DNA from 3 places in the Rhizobium sp. NXC14 genome. Region 2 is predicted to be linked to each of the others. Evidence: riboswitches for the same ligand, from Rfam matches in the RefSeq annotation. Region 2 holds a riboswitch; each other region holds the start of a gene.
The links. Region 2 has a riboswitch for thiamine pyrophosphate ahead of thiM (hydroxyethylthiazole kinase). Riboswitches for the same ligand answer to the same signal wherever they lie in the genome.
Positions count from the first base shown of each region.

Region 1: another riboswitch for thiamine pyrophosphate. It lies ahead of NXC14_RS20435 (ABC transporter permease); the one in region 2 lies ahead of thiM (hydroxyethylthiazole kinase).
Region 3: another riboswitch for thiamine pyrophosphate. It lies ahead of thiC (phosphomethylpyrimidine synthase ThiC); the one in region 2 lies ahead of thiM (hydroxyethylthiazole kinase).

Region 1 covers NZ_CP021030.1:4,181,961-4,189,127, reverse strand. Annotated here, with positions in the region: gene NXC14_RS20445 (ABC transporter substrate-binding protein) at 1-651, opposite strand, end outside; gene NXC14_RS20440 (ABC transporter ATP-binding protein) at 662-1,528, opposite strand; gene NXC14_RS20435 (ABC transporter permease) at 1,525-2,331, opposite strand; TPP riboswitch at 2,492-2,605, opposite strand; gene soxR (redox-sensitive transcriptional activator SoxR) at 2,937-3,407, shown strand; gene NXC14_RS20425 (SDR family oxidoreductase) at 3,532-4,302, shown strand; gene NXC14_RS20420 (metalloregulator ArsR/SmtB family transcription factor) at 4,406-4,747, shown strand; gene NXC14_RS20415 (LysR family transcriptional regulator) at 4,825-5,718, shown strand; gene NXC14_RS20410 (formate dehydrogenase subunit gamma) at 5,853-6,332, shown strand; gene NXC14_RS20405 (NADH-quinone oxidoreductase subunit NuoF) at 6,329-7,167, shown strand, end outside.
Region 2 covers NZ_CP021032.1:635,001-642,167, reverse strand. Annotated here, with positions in the region: gene NXC14_RS27365 (ABC transporter permease) at 1-30, opposite strand, end outside; gene NXC14_RS27360 (ABC transporter substrate-binding protein) at 113-1,639, opposite strand; gene NXC14_RS27355 (DUF1349 domain-containing protein) at 1,864-2,448, shown strand; TPP riboswitch at 2,582-2,678, shown strand; gene thiM (hydroxyethylthiazole kinase) at 2,724-3,527, shown strand; gene thiE (thiamine phosphate synthase) at 3,524-4,159, shown strand; gene thiD (bifunctional hydroxymethylpyrimidine kinase/phosphomethylpyrimidine kinase) at 4,156-4,965, shown strand; gene NXC14_RS27335 (GNAT family N-acetyltransferase) at 5,181-5,660, shown strand; gene NXC14_RS27330 (glycoside hydrolase family 3 N-terminal domain-containing protein) at 5,685-6,707, shown strand; gene NXC14_RS27325 (ABC transporter substrate-binding protein) at 6,750-7,167, shown strand, end outside.
Region 3 covers NZ_CP021033.1:248,376-255,542, forward strand. Annotated here, with positions in the region: gene NXC14_RS29195 (thiamine phosphate synthase) at 1-233, opposite strand, end outside; gene NXC14_RS29200 (thiazole synthase) at 230-1,003, opposite strand; gene thiS (sulfur carrier protein ThiS) at 1,005-1,202, opposite strand; gene thiO (glycine oxidase ThiO) at 1,199-2,185, opposite strand; gene thiC (phosphomethylpyrimidine synthase ThiC) at 2,188-4,020, opposite strand; TPP riboswitch at 4,115-4,246, opposite strand; gene NXC14_RS29220 (DNA repair exonuclease) at 4,510-5,778, shown strand; gene NXC14_RS29225 (AAA family ATPase) at 5,778-7,167, shown strand, end outside.

The DNA.
Region 1 (7,167 bases), on a different replicon from region 2:
GACTGTCGTCTGCTCGTCGGGAATGCCGTAATCGGAATAGTGGAAGCGGCTGATCTTCCGATTCTCCAACTCAGCGGCGATGCCCTCCCAGGTGTAGATCTCCAGCGTGAAGTCAATCGAGCCATTGTCCAGCGCCTCATAGGCGGAGGTGCCGAGGGTGACGGTCTTGACGTCGCCCTTGCCGCCGTCATTGCGGATCATCGCCGAGACCAGCGCGCTTTCCCAAGTGCCGCCGAAGCCTCCATAGGTCTTTCCATCGAGATCTCTAGGGCTCTTGATGTCGTCCCGCCCGCCCTTGAAGATCAGGCGTGCGGTTTCCGTCTGGACGACGCCGTAGACCATCTTCACGTCACCGCCGCCAGCACGCTGCGTCAGGGCCTCGATCTCGCTACTGATGCCGAAACCGGCGACCCCGTTTGATACCAGCGTGCCGGCACTCGTGTCGGTAAAGGGTAGAATTTCGACATCGAGGCCGGCGGCCGTGTAGAAGCCCTTCGCCTTGGCGACGTAGATGCCGATGTGGTTGGTGTTGGGCGTCCAGTCGAGCGCGATACGAACCTTTGCGGGCGCCGATTGAGCGAAGGCGACGCGGCCGGCGAGGCTTGTCGCGATGGCGGCGAGCATCGTCTGGCGGCGGGTGAGAAGCGGCATGGTGACCTCCTCAGGTCTTTAGAGCATGACGCCGAAAAGTCCGGTTTTCGAACGACATCAGACTCCAACTCTTTAAATTGGAACAGGATTCAGATTTTGGGCCGACCGGCCTAAAACCATCCTGTTCTAGCGGATGAAGCAGGGTTTGCAGGATTTCGGTCTCGATCGCCTGGGCCGCCGGCGAACCGAGATCGGCAATGCTTCTCGGGCGGGGCAGGGGAACGCGGAATTCGCGGATGACACGCGCCGGACGGGCAGACAGCACGTAGATCCGGTCGGAGAGGAAAACGGCCTCGCGAACATCGTGGGTGATCAGCAGCGCCGTCCAGCGATGTTCGGTCCACATGCCTTGCAGCCACTCCTGGATCTGCGTGCGGGTTAGCGCATCGAGCGCGCCGAAGGGCTCGTCGAGCAGCAGCATGTCCTGCTCCTGGATGACGGTGCGCAGCAGCGCAGCACGTTGGCGCATGCCGCCGGAAAGAGAGGCGGGGTAGTGATGTTCGAAGCCGGCAAGGCCGAACCGCTCGAAGAGGGGCGCGACAGCGGCGCGGGCAGCCCGGCGAGCCATGCCCTTCACTTCCAGGCCGAGCGCGGCATTATCGATGATCCGGCGCCAGGGCATCAGCGCATCGCGTTGCGGCATGAAGGCAAAGGAATGCGGCGTCTGTTCCAGCGCTGCACCGTTGAAAAGCATGGCGCCGGAATCGGGTCGCAGCGCCTGTGTCAGCAGTCTCAGCACGGTCGATTTTCCGGAGCCGGATGGGCCGACGATCGAGACGAACTCGCCGTCTGCGACGGCGAGCGAAATGTCGTCTAGAACCTTCATGCCGTCGAAGGACTTCGAGATGTTGCGCAGCTCAAGCATCTGACCGGTCATCGGCGCCGCTCCTGGGATGGCTGCCAGGGCATGACGAAACGCTGGATAACCAGCGTCAGCGCGAAGAGGCAGAGCGTCAACAGAGCGCTGACGATCACGGCGGCGAGCACGAGATCGGGACGGAAATTGTTCTTGGCGTTGAGGATATAGATGCCGAGGCCGCTTGCAGCGCCGGCATATTCGGCAAAGATCGCACCGACGACGGCATAGGTGATCGAGATTCGGAGGCCGGCGAAGAAATAGGGCAGGGACGAGGGAAACCGCGCCAGGCGAAAAATGCGCCAGCGGCTCGCTTTCATCGAATTCAAGAGCTCGGCAATGTCGCGATCGGTCGCCTCATAGCCCTGAAGCAGGGCAACAAGCAGCGGAAAGAAGGTGACGAGCGCCACCAGCAATATCTTCGGCAAAAGGCCGAAACCGAACCAGAGGACGACGAGAGGCGCGATCGCCACCAGCGGCAAAGTCTGGCTGGCGATGAAGATCGGCAGCATTGCCCGGCGCATGAAGGGCATGAAATCCATCAGGATCGAGGAGACGAAGGCGAAGGCGAGCGACAGGGCGAAACCACCGAGTGTCGCTCCGAGCGTCGGCCAGGTGTTTGCTATCAGCGCCTCTCGGTTCAGCCAGCCCTGGACAAGGATACGCGAAGGCGCCGGCAGAATGGACGGTTTGATACCGGAAAGATCGACATAGAGTTCCCATGCCGCCAGAAAAGCAAAGCCTGCGAGCAAGGCGGGCATTGCCCGGTACACGGCGAGATAGAGCGTCGCAAGGCGCGAATCCGATGGTCGTGGCGATGTCATCGGCGTTCGGTTTCAGGCTTTCGCCGGGCCGTTCGCGCAAACCTGTCGAGGGCATCGGTGTCGATGCGCAGCCTGCCGCGATTTGGGGCGGTTGCCTTGAGGGCATCGATAGGGATGCCGACGGAATTGCCGGACGTCCGGTAGAGTGACACTTGCGCGCCGGAATACATTTGGACCTCGCTCCGCTGGCATTACCCAGATCAGCTTAGAAGGGTCCGGAGGCTTGCGCCTCACATCTCAGCCCCGGCGACACGGAGCTCCCCTGTTATTTCGGCGAAAACTATCATCGGGGTTTTCTTGCCGCAACCGCAAAATTGCAAACCCGTCCGCCCGGTCGGATGGGGCGCAGATAAAAAACACCCGGACGGAGGTCCTGTCCGGGTGTTTTCCGAGGTTCCGTACCTGCCGGGAACGGACCCCGAGCGCTTGTCTTTCAGGCGGCAATATCGGCAGGGGCGATCGGCGCGGGCCGGGCAAGCGCCGACGCCATCATTTCAGCTTGTATCGACCGGATGATCTCACTGACGCTCCTTCCTGCGCCTCGTGCTTTACGGCCGGGGAAGCAGCGGTTATAAAACCTCAACTAATATTGAGGTCAATAGGCGATGAATAGGATTTCTGCCACGCCGCTCGGCAGGCTTCTGACGGTCGGCGAAGTGGCGCAACGCAGTGGTCTTGCCGTCTCGGCGCTACATTTCTATGAGGCCAAGGGGCTGATCTCGAGTATCCGCACGCGCGGCAACCAGCGGCGCTACGGACGCGATGTCCTTCGCCGGCTCGGCATCATCAAGGTGGCGCAACGTGTCGGCATTCCGCTTTCGGAAATCCAGACGGCATTTGCCTCCCTGCCGCAGGGGCGTACGCCGACGATTGCCGACTGGCAGACGCTGTCGGCGCGCTGGAAGGATGAACTCGACACGAGAATCAGACGGCTGAGCCTGCTGCGAGACCGTCTGACCGGCTGCATCGGCTGCGGTTGCCTGTCGATCGAAAGCTGTCCGTTGCGCAATCCCTTCGATCAGCTCGGCGAGGAAGGGCCAGGCGCACGGCTGCTGGAGACCGAAATCGAAGTATGAACTTTCAGCGAAGAGCGCCAGCCTCTGGCGGAAAGATGATCCCTGCCTTTCTTTCGGTCGGCGCGCTCATATGTTAAGGGCGAATGGCGCAACAGTCGGCATTGTCCGCGAGGAGGACAGCTTCGTGTTCCATCCGAGACTATTCGAGAATCGCAATGTCATCGTAACCGGCGCCGGGCGGGGCATCGGTCTCGAAGTGGCCCGGCAGTTCCTGGACTGCGGCGCGAAGGTGATCGTCCATACTGGACGCAAACCGGGGCGCGATCTGCCGGATTTTCTGCTGACGGCTGAATCCGAAAGACGGGCGCTGTTGCTGCACGCCGATTTCACTGCCGCTGGCGGCGCTGCGCAATTTGCCGAAAATGCGCTTACCTTTTTCGACAAGGTGCATGTGCTCGTCAACAACGCCGGCACTATGCTCGGCCGTTTTCCAGCTGCCACACTGACTGACGCAGATTATGAGGCGATTGTGCGTTTGAACCAGACGTCGGTGGTGGCGCTGACGCGTGCGTTGCTGCCGGCATTGAAGGCGGCGGAAGGCGCTGCCATTGTCAACACCGTTTCAATTTCCGCGCTGACCGGCGGCAGTCCCGGTTCTTCGATTTATTCTGCCTCGAAAGCCTTCGTTTCGACCTATTCCAAGGCGCTTGCCCGCGAGCTCGCGCCGGATGGCATCCGCGTCAATTGTGTCTCGCCCGGAACGATCGAGACGGATTTCCACGAGCGCTATTCCTCCCGCGAAAAGCTGGAGCAGACGAGAAAGACTATTCCCTTGCAGCGGCTGGGCACAGCGGAGGATTGCGCTCCCGCCTATCTGTTTCTGGCGGCGCCCTCGCTCTCCGGATACATTACCGGCCAGGTCCTCGAGATCAATGGCGGCCAGCTTATCTGCTGATTTAGTTAGACCTTTTTTGACATTTCTTCACTTTTGGCAAATTCGTGTGTGCGAATATGCTATTGTGCTGATCTGCCTTTTTGCTTCCCTTCCGAGATGTCGAATGCCATTGCCCAAGCCCGAGCCGGGAATGTCCGGTCAGGAACTGCACAAACTCGCTGGAAACGCTCGTGAGGCGAGCGATCTGCTGAAGGCGCTGGCGCACCAGACTCGACTTCTGATTCTTTGCATACTCGCGACCGAGGAGCGGACGGTGAGTGAAATCGAAAACATCCTCGGCATTCAGCAGGCAATGGTCTCGCAGCAGCTCGCGCGTTTGAGGCTCGAAGGTCTCGTCAATACGCGCCGTCAGGGCAGGCTGGTCTATTACCGTATCGGTAATACAAACGTGCTTGCCTTCCTTGAATCGCTCTTCGATCTTTTTCCGGCTGCTGAAAACAATTAGTACCCGCCCTTGCGGAGCACGGTTGCTGCGTCGAAGATAGCTGATCCGGATGATTTCGCGCCGGATCGGGAGACCGGATGATCGACAAGCTGGAATTTTTCATCGCCCTTGCCAACGAAAAGCATTTCGGCCGCGCCGCGGAGGAGTGCGGGGTTTCCCAGCCGACGCTTTCAGCCGCGATCCGGCAGCTCGAGGATCAGCTTGGTGTCATGCTGGTGCAGCGCGGCTCGCGCTTTCAGGGGCTGACGCCGGAGGGCCAGCGCGTCCTGGAATGGGCCCGGCGCATCGTCGGCGATGCCCGCACCATGCGCGAGGAGATGCGCGCGGCCCGCCGCGGACTTTCCGGCCATATTCGCCTTGCCGCCATTCCGACGGCGCTCGCCATGCTATCGCGCATCACCACGCCCTTTCAGGAACGACATCCGGGAGTGACCTTCTCGATCGTCTCGCGGAACTCGCTGCAGGTGCTGAGCATGCTCGAAAATCTCGAAATCGACGCCGGCATCACCTATCTCGAAAACGAGCCGCTCGGCCGGGTCACCAGTGTTCCGCTCTATGCCGAGCGCTATCATCTGATCACTGCTGCAGGCAGCCCGCTGTCCGATCGCGACAATGTGACCTGGAAGGAGGTCGGCGATCTTCGGCTTTGTCTATTGACCGCCGACATGCAGAACCGCCGCATCATCAACCGGCATCTGACGGAAGCCGGCGCCACTGTGCATCCGACGCTCGAATCCAATTCGATGATCGTGCTGTTCTCGCATGTCAGGACCGGACGCTGGGCGAGCATCATGCCGCGCAACGTGGCGAAATCATTTGGTTTTCCGGTGGAGATCCGGATGATTCCGATTGTCGAACCGGAAGCCCACCATCTGGTTGGCCTCGTCGCACCCTATCGGGAGCCCTTCACCCCGCTCGTTTCGGCCCTGCTGCACGAAGCGAGAGTGCTCGTGCGGGATGAGGAACTCTGATAGAAAAAACCTATCAATCCACGAGATAGCTTTATTGATCGTCATCGGCTTCCCTGAGATGTTGTCTGCACGATGGCGCTCGGCTGGGGAGGCCTGCCATCCCGAAACGAGCGAGCCGCCGGGAGGGCTGCCTGATGACCATTCATATCGCCCAAGGCGATATCGCAGCGCGTACGCGGACCATCGTCGCCGACCTTCGCTTCCTTGAAGGACCGCTGCTTCCCATTCTGCACGAGGTTCAGCGAGAATTCGGTTATGTGCCGCAGGAAGCCCTGCCTGTGATTGCGGAGGAACTGAACCTCTCGCGCGCCGAAGTGCACGGGGTGATGACATTCTACCACGATTATCGCGACCATCCCGCCGGCCGCCATGTGCTGAAGCTCTGTCGCGCCGAGGCCTGCCAGTCGACGGGCGGCGACGCGTTGGCCGATCGCGTCAAGGCGCTGCTCGGGATCGATTTTCATCAGACGACGCTCGACGGCGCCGTGACGCTGGAGCCGGTCTACTGTCTCGGCCTTTGTGCCTGCGCCCCGTCGGCGATGCTCGACGGCGAGGTTTATGGCCGCGTGGACGATCAGATGGCGGCGGAACTCGTTGCGGAGGCACGTCGATGACAGTCAAGATTTATGTTCCGCGCGATGCCGCTGCGCTGGCGCTCGGGGCCGAAAAGGTGGCAAAGGCGATTGCCCAGGAGATCGCCGCCCGCGGCTTCGATGCAGAGATCGTGCGCAACGGCTCGCGCGGAATGTTCTGGCTGGAACCGCTGGTCGAGGTCGAGGCCGCCGGCAAGCGCATCGGCTACGGGCCGGTGAAGGCAAAGGATGTGCCTGCTCTGTTCGACGCCGGAATGCTGAACGGGAGCGGCCATCCGCTCTGTCTCGGGGAGGTTGAAGACCTCCCGTTCCTGAAGGAACAGACCCGCCTGACCTTCGCCCGCTGTGGCATCACCGACCCGCTTTCGCTCGGCGATTATGAGGCGCATGGCGGCCTTGCCGGCCTTCGCCGCGCCGTTTCGATGACGCCTGCCGAAATCGTCAAGGAAGTCACGGATTCCGGCCTGCGCGGACGCGGCGGCGCCGGTTTTCCCACCGGCATCAAGTGGAAGACCGTTCTCGATGCCAGCGGCGAACGCAAATATATCGTCTGCAACGCCGATGAGGGCGATAGCGGCACCTTTGCCGACAGGATGATCATGGAAGGCGATCCCTTCGTCTTGATCGAGGGCATGGCGATTGCGGGGCTTGCGACCGGCGCCACGAAGGGGTTCGTCTACACCCGTTCGGAATATCCGCATGCGATCGCTGTGATGAGCGAGGCCATCGGCATTGCCAGACAGGGCGGCATTCTCGGCCCATCGGTGCTTGGCTCGGGCCGCGCCTTCGATATCGAGGTGCGCACCGGCGCCGGCGCCTATGTCTGCGGTGAAGAAACGGCTCTCTTGAACAGTCT
Region 2 (7,167 bases):
GAACAGGCGTTGGAGGATGTAGCGTATCATGAATGCCGGCCTTCAATCCCTTGCAGATGCGGCAGAAAAGATGACCGGTACCGGTCCCGAAGGGCGGCACCGGCGGTGTTGCTTACTTCTTGATCGAGGCGTTCCAGAAATATGGCCACGGAGCCGGATCGACGCCTTCGAGCTTGATCGACTTCGCCGAGACGGCGTTGAAATCGCCGATCTTCATGAAGGGTGCGTCTGTATAAACGGCCTTCTGGACATCGGCCCAGAGCGCCACGCGCTTCTTCGGATCGACTTCGGAGGTGAAGGCATCGACCGCGGCCTTGCGGGCCGGCGTGTCCCACCAGCCGGGCGAACTCGTCGACAGCGAGCCGATGAGCGCCGGCTCCGGCAAGAAGGGGCTGTGGGTAATGTAGATATCCCAAAGCTTCGGATCGGTGCGACGCTGGGTTAGCGTCGCCCAGTCCACGACCTGCATATCGACGGTGAAGCCTGCAAGTTTCAGATATTCGGCGGCGACCTGCGCCATCTTGTAATGGAACTCGTATTGGCGGCTGGTCAGGATGCGGATCGGCTCGCCATTGTAGCCGGCTTTCTTGGCGGCAGCGGACGCCCCTTCCGGATCGGCGACATTATAGGCGCCCTCGGCGCCGGCATCGGTCGACCAGGCAAAGGACTTCGGGTAGATGGCCCCGTCGAGCGCATAAAAATCCCTGCTGCCGAAGGCCGCCGCCAGCATGTCTTCCATGCTGAGCGCCTGCCGGATCGCCTTGCGCACCTCGACGTTGGCAGCAGCACCTTCCTTGGTGTTGAAGACGAAGACAGGATAACCGAAGGGCTTCAGCATTACCGGTTGCGAGGCGGTCGAGGCTTTCAGCTTGTCGTAGGATTCGACAGGAATCGAGTCGACATAATCATACTGGCCGGAAACGGCGGCCTCGACGCGGGTGTTCGGGTCCGGCACCGGCACAAAGCGGATTTCATCAAGATATTGATGACGCGCGCCGCCATAGCCATCGCTCTCGCCGCTGCGTGGCTTGTACCCATCGAAGCGGACAAGCTGGATATACTGGTCGGCTTTCCGTTCCTTCAGCATATAGGGACCGGTGCCGATGAACTCCTTCATCGGCTCGTCCTGCTTTTCGGACGGGATGATGATGGCCGCCGAATTGTTGAAGGCAAGCAGCGAGGTCAACGGCGCATAGGGCTGCTTCAGCGTGATCGTAACCGTCGAAGGATCGGTAGCCGCGATCTTGTCGATAAAGCCGGCCACCTGCTTGCCCCGCGAGGCGATCTTCATCCAGCGGGTAAGCGAAGCGACCACATCCTCGGACGTCATATCGGTATTGTCGTGGAACTTGACGCCAGTCCTGAGCTTGATCGTATAGGTTTTGCCGTCGGCGCTGATCTCGGGCAGGCTTTCGGCGAGAAGCGGCGTGACGTTCCAGCTCTTGTCGAAAGTGTAGAGCGTCTCGAAAATATGCTGGGTGACGATGCCGACGAGATCGGCCGTCGACGACATCGGATCGAGCGTCGGCGGCTCGCCGATCGTCGCGACATTGATGACGCCGCCCTTTTCCTGGGCAAGCAGGGTCGAAGGCAGGGCGACGAACGCGGTTCCGAGAAGGAATGCGACGAATGTTTTCATATGAGAGCTCCCGATTTAGTTCCACAATTATGTAATTCATCTTTTTGTAACAGAATAGAAGCTGGAGCTATCGTGTCAAGCATGAGTGGTCGATTATGCAGCCGCGGATAGCGCGTTGCCGGAAAAGCACCATCTTCAGCTGCGCTAGTTCTCCGCACGGGGCCTGCGTGGTACGCCAAGTGAGACGACTGCCCTGCGGCAAGATTAAAGGAAGGGAGAAGCGAATGAGCATCGACTTCAATGACGGGAAATGGCTGAACGAGCCGGGCAGCTGGCACGCCGACGAAACCGGCCTGACGATGACGACAGGCGAAAAGACCGATTTCTGGCGCGAGACCTATTACGGCTTCACCCGCGACACCGGCCACTTCCTCGCCTTTCCCACCGGCGACAGCTTCACCGCACAGATCCGCGCCCAGGGCGAATTCCGCACCCTCTACGATCAGGCAGGCCTGATGGTACGCATCGACGAGAGCCGCTGGGTGAAAACGGGCGTCGAATTCACCGACGGAGAAGCCTTCCTCAGCACCGTCGTCACCGACGGAAAGTCAGACTGGTCGGTGTCGCAGCCCTTCAAGGAATTGGAGGATTTCCGCATCCGTGTGACGGTCGCAAACGGCGCCGTGCGCATCCAGGGCTCCCGCGACGGTAGCCGCTGGCCGTTGCTGCGGTTAGCACCCTTCCCGGCTGCCGATCGCTATGAGGTCGGGCCGACAGCCTGTACGCCGGAGCGAAGTGGTTTGAGGGTTCGATTTTCGGAGTTTTCAATCAGCCCGGCGATTACGACGGGGCTGCATGATTTGAGTTAGGCAAAATTGGATGCCGTCAGGATTGCGCTGGGAAGGCCTCCAGCAATGTCCACGCCCAAGGGCAGCCGCTCCGAAATACCGGAATACTCACTTTCGGAGTGACAGCCGCGCCATTCTCTGCGAAAAAGAGCGTGATGAGAGACAGGGGCGTTCGTCGACAGACGGGCTGAGAAGAACCCTTCGAACCTGAACCGGATAATGCCGGCGGAGGGAGTCGCTCGGGGCATCGCCGTAAGAGCAGCGCCCCGCGCCCGCCCCCGCCTGAAAGGGGCACCATGCAGAGCAAGATCACGTCGGGAGCCATGCTGAAGGCGATGCGCGAAAAGCCGCCGCTCGTTCAGTGCATCACCAATTATGTCGCGATGAATATCGCGGCCAACGTCCTGCTGGCCGCGGGCGCTTCGCCCGCCATGGTGCATGCCGCCGAAGAAGCCGGCGAATTCGCCGGCATCGCCAATGCTTTGACCATCAACATCGGCACGCTCTCGACGCAATGGCTCGAAGGCATGCAGGGGGCTGCCAAGGCCGCCAATGCGGCGGGCAAACCCTGGGTGCTCGATCCGGTGGCCCATTACGCCACGGGCTTCCGCCGTGCCGCGTTGGCCGACCTTCTGGAGCTTCGCCCGACGATTATCCGCGGCAACGCCTCCGAGATCATCGCGCTTGCCGGCGGCGAGAGCCGTGCTCAGGGCGTCGACAGCCGCGATCCAGTCGAACAGGCGGAGGGTTCGGCACGGCGGCTGGCGGAGAGGCAGCGGGCCATCGTCGCCGTCACCGGTGCTGTCGATTTCGTCACCGATGGCGCAAGGGCAGTCCGTATTGCGGGCGGATCGGCCCTGATGCCGCAGGTCACCGCGCTCGGCTGCTCGCTCACCTGCCTCGTCGGCGCCTTTGCCGCGACCGCGCCCGAAGATCTCTTCGGCGCGACTGTCGCCGCGCTTGCGACCTTCGCCGTCGCCGGCGAAGATGCAGCGCTCGGCGCCGCCGGCCCGGGCTCCTTTTCCTGGCGCTTCCTCGATGCGCTGGCTGCGATCGACGCCGAAACGCTCGATGCCAGGGCAAGGGTATCGGTCGCATGAAGCGCTTCGACCTTTCGCTCTACCTCGTTCTCGATCCTGATCTCTGCGTCGGGATCGGGATGGTCGAGACCGCGCGCCTTGCCGTTGCCGGCGGCGCGACGATGGTGCAACTGCGCGACAAACAGGCCGGCACGGCCAGGATGATCGAGACCGGCCGCGCCTTGAGAGAGGCGCTCGTTGGAACCGACGCCCTGCTCATCGTCAACGACGATGTCGAGGCGGCCATCGCCATCGGCGCCGATGGCCTGCATATCGGCCAGGAGGATATGGATGCGCGCACGGCGCGCGGGATGATCGGACCCGGGATGATCCTCGGCCTCTCGGTCGAGACCGAGACACTTGCCGCTGCCGTCGATCCCGGTCTCGTCGATTATGCCGGCGTCGGACCGGTGTTTGCGACGCCGACCAAGGCCGATCACAAGCAGCCGATCGGCTTTGATGGGCTTGCTAGGCTGGTGACGGCCTCGCCGGTGCCGTCCGTCGCCATCGGCGGCCTCAAGGCGGAGCATGTGGCCGAAGTGTTTGCAGCCGGCGCCGAAGGGTTAGCCGTTGTCTCCGCCATTGCGGGCACGTCGGACCCCGAAGCGGCCGCCCGCCGCATCGCCGCAGAAATCCGAAAGGTCCGCCCATGATCCGCAACGTTCTCTCCATCGCCGGCTCCGACCCCTCGGGCGGCGCCGGCATCCAGGCCGATCTCAAGGCGTTTTCCGCCCGCGGCGTCTACGGCATGGCGGTGCTGACGGCGCTGACGGCGCAGAATACCCAAGGCGTCAGCGGCGTGCATCTGGTGCCGCCGCAATTCGTCGCCGACCAGATCGATGCCGTCTTCGCCGACGTGCGAGTCGACGCCGTCAAGATCGGCATGATCGCCAATGCCGGCATAGCCGAGGCTGTCGCCGCAGCCCTTGCCGATCGACGGGGAATCCCCATCGTTCTCGACCCGGTGATGATCGCCAAGGGTGGGGTCGCCCTGCTCGCACCCGAAGCGGTCGACGTGCTGACCCGGCGGCTGCTGCCGCTAGCAACCCTCCTGACCCCGAACCTGCCCGAGGCCGCGGCCCTGTTGCACCAGCCGGTCGCGACCAATCGCGATGAGATGGCGGCGCAGGCCGAGCGGCTGCGCGCGCTTGGCCCCGCCGCCGTATTGGTCAAGGGTGGCCATCTCGGCAGCGACGAGAGCCCAGACGTGCTTGCCACGGCCGACGGCCTGCACTGGTTCGAGGCCAGGCGAGTGCCGACGAAAAATACGCACGGCACTGGCTGCACGCTCTCCAGCGCACTGGCCGCCGAGCTTGCCAAGGGCGCATCGGCCGAGCAAGCCGTCGCCATTGCGAAGGATTACCTTGCCGATGCAGTCGCCGCCGCCGGCAGTCTCACTGTCGGCTCCGGACATGGCCCGGTGCAGCATTTTCATGCGCTTTGGAAGCACGGCGAATAACCGATCCCGCCGAAACGCGCAGGCTCAGGATTACGAGAGAAAAACGGCCCGGCCTCCCCCGGGCCGTTTTCATTCGCGCCAGCCGGCGCTGATCCGAAGCTGGGCGCACCGCTCCGTTTGAAAAATCCCCGTTGACAAGGCCAGTTAGATAGCCAAGTCTATGACATTAAACGGATATATATTCCGCTATAAAGGAATACCTGGAGGAGAGACAGGTGCCAGACCTGCTTGTGAGCTTATATTCCAACAGGCTCGCCGACCTGAAAGAGCGGGCCGACAATGTCCGCGCCTCCATTCGTCCGGCTCTTCCTCCAGAATTGCACCTAGTCGTCAACTGGGTTCGCGAACGATTCAGCGAGAAATGGGCAAGCGAGGTTTCGGTTGCTTTTTCCCGCCAACCCGTCGCCTGCCAGATTGCCATCGACGGCGGCAAGCTGCTCGGCTTTGCCTGCTATGACACGACGGCCCGCGGCTTCTTCGGCCCAACCGGCGTCGATCCCGAGGCGCGTGGCAAGGGCATCGGTCTCGCGCTGTTTTCCGCCTGCCTTCAGACGATGAAGACGCTCGGCCATGCCTATGCCTTCATCGGCGATGCCGGGCCTGTCGATTTCTACGCCAGCACCGCGGGTGCGATCGCCATCCCTGCCCCCGACAAGGGCATTTACGAAGGCATGCTGCGAAGCGCGCCGAAATGACCAGCTGATACCGGAGTTCCAGAAGTGTCCTCGACCCCGCTCGCCCTTTTTGTCGGTCTCCCGAACCCTGCGATTTCGGACGACGAATTCGCCCTGTTTCGCGAGACCAATCCGCTCGGCCTGTTCGTCGGCCGGCGCAATCAGCGCGAGCCGGAGCAGACAAAGCGGCTGATCGAACGCTTCCGCGAAGCCGTCGGCCGAGAGGATGCGCCCGTCTTCACCGACCAGGAAGGCGGCCGCGTCCAGCATCTCGACGCCGGTCCCTGGCCGCTCTTCCGCAGCTTCGGCCAGTTCGCCGAACTGGCCCGCCGCGATTTCGATCTCGGCCAAAAAGCACTGCGCCTTTCCTCCCAGGCCATGGGCGCGATGATGACGGAACTCGGCCTTTCCAGCGGCTGCTCGCCCGTTCTCGACCTCGTCTTTGAGACGACGAGTGCGGTCATCGGCGCCCGCTCCTTCGGCCCCGATCCCGACTTCATCGCTGCCCTCGGCCGCGAGGTGGTCGACGGGCTGCTAGAGACCGGCAACATGCCGGTCATGAAGCATATTCCCGGCCACGGCCGCGCCACGCTCGACTCCCACAAGGAGCGTCCGGTCGTGGATGCCAGCCGTGAGACGCTCACCGCCACCGATTTCAAGCCTTTCGTCGCACTGAAGGATACGCCCTGGGCCATGGTCGCCCATGTCGTCTACTCGACCTACGATGCCGAATTGCCGGCATCCGTCTCGCCTGTCATGCACGACGTGATCCGCAAAGAGATGGGTTACGAGGGCGTGCTGATCTCCGACTGCATCTTCATGCAGTCGCTCACGGCCACCTTGCCGGAACGCGTTGCCCAAGTCCTCGATGCGGGCTTCGATATCGCCCTCCACAGCCACGGAGACGTCAGGGAAAGCGAAGCCGCCGCCAAGGCCGCCCGCCCGCTGACGGACGCCGCGCTGAAGCGTATCGCCGCCGGCAAAGCCCGCCTCGGCAATCTCAAGATCGACGTCCGCGCCGCCCATGCCGAGGTGGAAGATATGTTTGCCAGCGTGCCGGCCGCCTGACCGGCAGATCATTTTTCACGCATAAGAAAAGGGGAATGGAACATGAAAAAATATCTATTTGCAGCCGCCGCACTGACGCTGCTTTCGGGATCCGCCATGGCGCAGGCGATCCTGACGGCGAATATCGAACCGGCCACGACCTGGGTTCGCAACTTCAACCCGTTCAACCAGACCTCGGCGCGCCAATCGACGCTCGATTTCATCTATGAGCCGCTGGTTATTTTCAATCGCTTCGACAGCAACAAGCCGGTCTATCGCCTGGCCGAAAGCTTCAAGCTCTCCGACGACCTGAAGAGCATCGACTTCAAGCTGCGCCCGAACCTGAAATGGTCTGATGGCAAACCGCTGACGGCAGCCGACGTCAAGTTCACCTATGATTATCTGAAAAAGTTCCCGGCGCTCGACTTCGTCAGCATCTGGACCTTCGTCACCGACGTGCAGGCCGTCGACGGCCAGACGG
Region 3 (7,167 bases), on a different replicon from region 2:
TGGCCGAGATGAACGAAATCGCATCCTTCATCGATCGCCAGCTTCCAATAGTCGTTGACGACCAATTGGCAAGCCGCTGCCGCGCAGGCAGCCTTCGATCGCCGGATCTGCTCGCCAAGCACGGAGTCCGGGCAATCCTTGATGCGCAGCTGGACGAGTTTGACGCCGAGCGGCACGAGACGCTCGACCCATTCGGCGTTGTCGACGATGAGATAGAAGGGGTCTAGCTTCATGAGAAGACTGCCTTGCCGATGACGGGAGTGGATGGGACGGCGATGTCGCGTGGCTCCAGCGGTATTGCGCCATGCGCCAGACGGCCGGCATCGATTGCAAGCGCGAACGCCTCGGCAATGCTGGCGGGATCTCCGGCGCCGGCAACGGCGGTGTTGAGAAGGACGGCATCATAACCGTACTCCATTACGGTGGCGGCGTGAGACGGGCGGCCGATGCCGGCATCGATGATCAGCGGCACATCCGGAAAGTGCGCCCGGAACGCTCGCAGCGCCATCGGGTTCAGCGGCCCCTGAGCGGAACCGATGGGCGCGCACCAGGGCATCAGCACGCGGCAGCCGGCTTCCAGCAGCCTTTCGGCGACGACAAGGTCATCGGTCGTATAGGGGAAGACCTGAAAGCCCTCGCCGGTCAGGATGCGGGCCGCCTCGACAAGGCCGAAGACGTCAGGCTGCAGCGTATCGTGATGTCCGATAACTTCGAGCTTGATCCAGTCGGTGCGGAAGACGTCGCGCGCCATCTTCGCCGTCAGCACGGCCTCCTGCACGCTGTGACATCCGGCCGTATTCGGCAGCACATGCACGCCAAGCTCGCGGATCAGGTCGAAGAAGGCGCCGCCCGCTTTGCCGCCGATGGCTTCGCGGCGAAGCGAAACGGTGACGATCTCGGTCTTCGAGCGCTTGACCGCCTCGGCAAGGATAGCTGGAGACGGATAACGGGCGGTGCCGAGCAGCAGTCGGGAGCGGACTTCAACATCATAAAGTTTCAGCATCTCAGCCACCTTGCATGGGGGAGAGAATTTCGATGCGGTCGCGTTCTCCGAGTCTGAAATCGCCGCGGTCCTCACGGTGCACCAGCTCGCCGTTCACTGCGGTCGCCAGCCATTCGCCTTCGTAGTCGAGAGCGAGAAGAAGATCCGCGAGCGTCGCGGCCGCGACCTCCTGTTCCTCGCCATTGATGATGAAGGTCATGATGCCTTCCTTTCCGAGTGCTTGTCTTTTCCAAGAAGAAGCCGCGCCACCTCCCCTGCCATGGCCGGCGCCAGCAAAAAGCCATGACGGTAGAGGCCATTGACATGGAAGGTGCGCCCCTCCTGCGTCACCCGCGGCAGATTGTCGGGATAAGCCGGGCGCACGCCTGCCCCGGTTTCCGTAACCCGTGCCTCGCCGAAGGCAGGATTGAGGGTATAGGCGGCATTCAGCAACTCCATCAGCGAACGCGCGGTAATCGGGCCGATGTCGTTGCTTTCGATCATCGTCGCCCCGATCATGAAGCGATTTCGCTGGCGCGGCACGATATAGATCGGGTGGCGCGGATGCAGCAGGCGAACGGGACGGGAGAGAGAGATCTCGTTCGTTTCGACGCAAAGCATCTCTCCGCGAACGCCGCGCAATCCGGGCAGACGGCCGATCTGGGCAGCCCCGGTGCAGTCGATCACGCGATCGTAACGGGCAAGGTCGGCATCGCCCCTGACGCCGAATGTGAGGCGCATGCGAGCTTCCTCAAGTCCGGCGGCAAGCCCGGAGAGCGCCTGCCGCGGATCGAGATGCGCTTCCTGCCGGAAGAACAATGCCCTGCGGAAGCGGCCGGCGAGATCCGGTTCAAGCGTCGCGATCGCCGGCTCGTCCAGCCATTCCCATCCGCTTGTCCGGCGGCAAAAGCGGTCGAGTTCGCCGGCATCTCGCCCGGCCGCCACCACAAGCGTCCCCCGGCGATTGACATGGCCGGGCAGCGCTGCCTCCCACCAATCGGCGGCAAGACGGCCGAGCGCCAGGACCGGCTCGTCTGCGCTTTCCCTTTCGCACCATGGAGCCAGCATGCCGCCGGCAAAGCCGGAAGCACCGGCGCCGACCTGTTCGGCTTGCTCAGCGACGCTGACCCGGAAACCGTGCCGATGGAGCTGCCAGGCAACGGTGAGGCCGGCAACGCCGGCCCCCTTGACGAGAACATGCATCGTCATTCTCCGGCAAGCGTTTTCGCAGCGTCGGCGACCGGCATGTAGAGGTCGCCGCCATCGCGATACCTGGCGGCCATGGCTTCCAGTCCTTCTTTCTGCGCCTCGGCGCGAATATCGTGGGAAATGCGCATGGAACAGAATTTCGGGCCGCACATCGAACAGAAATGCGCCACCTTGTGGGCCTCCTTCGGCAGGGTCTCGTCATGGAAGGAACGCGCCGTATCCGGGTCGAGGGAGAGGTTGAACTGGTCTTCCCAGCGGAATTCGAACCGCGCCCGCGACAGCGCATCGTCACGGATGCGGGCGGCCGGATGGCCCTTGGCGAGGTCGGCGGCATGCGCGGCAATCTTGTAGGTGATGACACCGGTCTTGACGTCGGTGCGGTCGGGCAGGCCCAGATGCTCCTTCGGCGTGACGTAGCAGAGCATGGCCGTGCCGAACCAGCCGATCATCGCGGCTCCGATGCCGGAGGTGATGTGATCATAGCCCGGTGCGATGTCGGTCGTCAGCGGTCCGAGCGTATAGAAGGGAGCCTCGCCGCAGACCTTGAGCTGCTTGTCCATATTCTCCTTGATCTTGTGCATCGGCACGTGGCCAGGGCCTTCGATCATCACCTGGCAATCCCTGGCCCAGGCAATCTTGGTCAGTTCGCCGAGGGTTTCGAGCTCGGCAAATTGCGCAGCGTCATTGGCATCGGCGATCGAGCCCGGGCGAAGGCCGTCTCCAAGCGAGAAGGAGACGTCATAGGCACGGCAGATGTCGCAGATTTCCTCGAAATGCTCGTAGAGGAAGCTCTCCTTGTGGTGATGCAGACACCACTTGGCCATGATCGAGCCGCCGCGTGAGACGATGCCGGTGACACGATTGACGGTGAGCGGAATATAGGCAAGCCGCACGCCCGCATGGATGGTGAAATAATCGACGCCCTGCTCGGCCTGTTCGATCAGCGTATCACGATAGACTTCCCAGGTGAGATCCTCTGCAATGCCGTTCACCTTTTCAAGCGCCTGGTAGAGAGGCACCGTTCCGATCGGAACCGGCGAATTGCGAATGATCCATTCGCGGATGTTGTGAATGTTGCGGCCGGTGGAAAGGTCCATAACCGTGTCGGCGCCCCAGCGGATCGCCCAGACCATCTTTTCCACCTCTTCCGCCATCGACGAGGTGACCGCCGAGTTGCCGATATTGGCGTTGATCTTCACCAGGAAATTCCGGCCGATGATCATCGGTTCGGATTCCGGGTGGTTGATGTTGGCCGGAATGATTGCCCGGCCGGCTGCGATTTCCTGGCGCACGAATTCGGGCGTCACGAAATCGGGAATATCAGCGCCAAAGCTCTCGCCGTCGCGCGCGAGCGCCTCCTTCGCGGCCTGCCGGCCGAGGTTTTCGCGGATGGCGATGAATTCCATTTCCGGCGTGACGATGCCGGCGCGCGCATAGGCGAGTTGCGTGACGGCGCGGCCTGCTTTTGCCTTCAGCGGCGTGTTGCGAATAGGGAATTCCGGCGTCAGCCGATCGCCTGCGGCAAAACCATTATCTTCAGGCTTCACCACCCGGCCTACATAGGCTTCGACATCGCCGCGCGCTCTGATCCAGTTCTCGCGCAGACGCGGCAGCCCGGCGTCGATCGAGACCGTATGTGCCGGGTCGGTATAGGGACCGGAGGAATCATAGACCGTGACCGGCGGTTCACCGGAGGTCGGGTGAAGGCTGATTTCGCGCATCGGCACGCGCAGATCAGGATAGAGCGTTCCGGGCTTGGCGATCTTGGTCGAGGCCGGAAGCGGGCCGGTGGTGACGACCGGAGTAAGCTTGGGTGCGACGATATTCATGGGCGAGGCTCCAAGGTTTGACGTTTGGAGACCCAGTTCCAGTGTTGGAATGATGGAAAGACGCCTCATGCGACAAAGCGAAATCCGCCCGACAGCCGCAGCGTCTGCACCGTCCCTACGCCAGTATGAACTGGATCAGGTTCAACGGGTCACTGCGCCACAACAGGCAAAGCCGTATTGTTCAGCAGAATCTCAGCCCCTTGCCGGGACACCCCTGGTGAATGTTCGGCATCAAAGACCGCTGCGGCCCTGATGTCAAGCCAATGCTCACGCGTTCCCATCCGGACCTTTTGAGTCGGCGGCCAGTCCGATAGAGCTGTATTGATTGTGGATGGGCCGGCTCCGCCGGCCCATTTCACTCGCCAGGACGCTGCCGTCCATGCTCTGAATATTCGTGGCATGGTCTCATGTTTTGCTGACGGGCGATAACGTCCGTTTATTTGTCAGGCGCCTGCTGGATCACTCTATCGCAACACCATTCTTGTATTCATGGCCTATCGTTTTTTCCACACTGCCGATCTCCATCTCGACTCTCCCTTGCGCTCTCTCGCACTTCGCAACGCAGAGCTGGCCGATCTCGTCAGTGACGCCAGCCGGCAGGCGTTGGTCGCGATCGTCGATCTTTGCCTTGAGGAGCAGGTCGACGCGCTTGTCATCGCCGGCGATCTCTACGACGGGGAGCAGACGTCGATGAAGACGGCGCGCTTCCTGGCGAGTCAGCTGGAGCGGCTGCACCGGGCGGGCATTGTCGTCTTCAAGATCCGCGGCAATCACGATGCCATGTCGAAGATCGCTCGGGAACTGGTGATGCCTGATACGGTGAAGATCTTCGGCGGCCATGCCGAGATCGTGGAGGCCACGAAGGGCAGCTTGTCGGTCGCGATCCACGGCCTGAGCTTTGCGAAACCGCAAGCCCCGGACCCGCTGCTGCCGAAGTTCAAGCCGCCGGTGGCGGATGCCGTCAATATCGGCATCATGCATACGAGCCTGGCCGGATCGGCCGGACATGATGTCTATGCGCCCTGCAACGTGCTCGACCTGCATGCCTCTGGTTTCGATTACTGGGCGCTCGGGCATCTCCACCAGCGCAGCCAGTATCCCGGCACGGCGACGGTCATCATGCCCGGCATGCCGCAGGGCCGCGACATCAATGAAGCGGGCGTCAAGACCGTGTCGCTGGTGACCGTGGCGGACGACCGGACCGTGACGGTCGAGGAGCGGCGCACCAGCATCGCGCAGTTCGAGCGCGTCAATGTCGACCTCACAGGTGTCGATGATTGGCGTGAGGCGGCCATGATGGTCGAGACGGCCCTGATGGCGCAGCGCGACCGCACGGCTTCGCCGCATCTTGTCGCACGTCTCAGGCTTTCCGGCCGCACGCCGCTCTCCTGGCAGCTGCGGCGCGATGTTGATCTCATGCAGACGGAAGCCGAGCGGCGCAGCGACCTGATCGGCCGCACGTGGATCGAGAAGCTGGAACTCGCCTTCGAAGCGCCCTCGATCCCCGCAGACGCGTCCGCCGCCGATCCCGTCGTCGAACTCGGCGCGCTGATGCGCGACGAGGTCATGGCCCGCGGCGGTTTTCGTGACGATGTCAGGGAGATGGTCCGGGACCTGCTTGCCGACCTGCCGCCCGAAAGCCGGGCATTTGCCGGCCAGAACGAGGCGGGTTTTGAACGCTTCATCGACAGCCTTCTCGCCGATGGCGCCGAGGACATCGCCGCCCGGATGAAGGCGGTGGATCGGGGAGACAGCTGATGCGTCTGCGCCGCCTCGATCTCACCCGCTATGGCAAGTTCACCGATCACTCCATCGATTTCGGCGCGGCCCGTCAAGGTTCGCCGGACTTGCACATCGTCTATGGCCTGAACGAAGCGGGCAAGTCGACCACCTTCGCCGCCTATCTTGATCTGCTCTACGGCATTGGTGAGCGCAGCACCTACAATTTCCTGCATGCCTATAATACGATGAAGGTCGGTGCGCGGCTGGAATTTGGTGGTTCGGAATACGAGCTCGCCCGGCTCAAGCTGCGGACCGGCAGCCTTGTCGACGATCGGGGACAAGCTGTGAACGAGGCGCTCCTGGCCGGCGCGCTTGGCGGCGTCGGTCGCGAGGCCTATCGCACCATGTTCTCGCTCGATGATCAGTCGCTCAAGGAAGGCGGCAACGCCATCATACAAAGCAAGGGCGAACTCGGCGAGTTGCTGTTCTCGGCAAGCTCGGGTCTGGCAGGGCTCAGCCGTTCGCTGGTGACCGCGGCCGACGAAGCCAACGCGATCTACAAGAAGCGGTCGTCGAGCACGAGGCTCGCGGAACTCAAACGCTCGCTCGAAGCGCTCAAGGTCGAGCGCAATGCCATGGACACGCTTGCCTCCACCTATTCGGCCCTGAAATCGACTTATGAGCAGGCCGACGCTGCCTATGGCAAAACCACGCGGGAACTGGCCGAGGCCAAAACCCGGCATCAGGAGCTGACGCGCCTTCTCGGCGCCCTACCCGCGGCCCTGGAGCTCCGGCGGCTGGATGCAGATGCAGCCGGCATGAGCGATCTGCCGCGGCCGCCGGCCGAATGGTTCGCGCTCCTGCCCCAGCTTTCGCGCGACGAGACGCGGCTGCAGGCGCTAGTCGAAACCGCCGACCGCACGCTGCGCCAGCTTGCAGATGAGATCGAGGCGATCGCGATCGACGACAGGGCGCTGGCGGTCGCCGCGCATATGGACCTGCTGGATCAGGGTCGAGCGCGCTATCTCGCGGCTGAGAGCGACCTGCCGAAGCGCCGGCTGGCGCTGGCCGAACAGGAGGGTGAGCTGGTCAGACTGCTGGCCGATCTCGAACAGCCGGGCCATGCGAAACCCGAGGCCCTGCTGCTGCCCGCTTCGCTGATCGGCATCATCCGCGACCTCATCGAACGGCGTTCCGGCGTCGAGGCGAAACTGGCAGCCGCTGATCGGGAACTGTTGCGAGCGCGGGAGAATCTCGAAAGGCTGGACAGGGAGGGCGGCGCGCGAGATGGAGCTGGGGTCCTGGATCCCGAACGTTTCGGCCACATCGAGATCGCCCTGAGCCGGCTGGCGGGATCTGATCTCCTCGTGCGGCTTACCATGGAAGAACGCACACTTGTCCAGGCGAAACGAACGCAGGAGAACC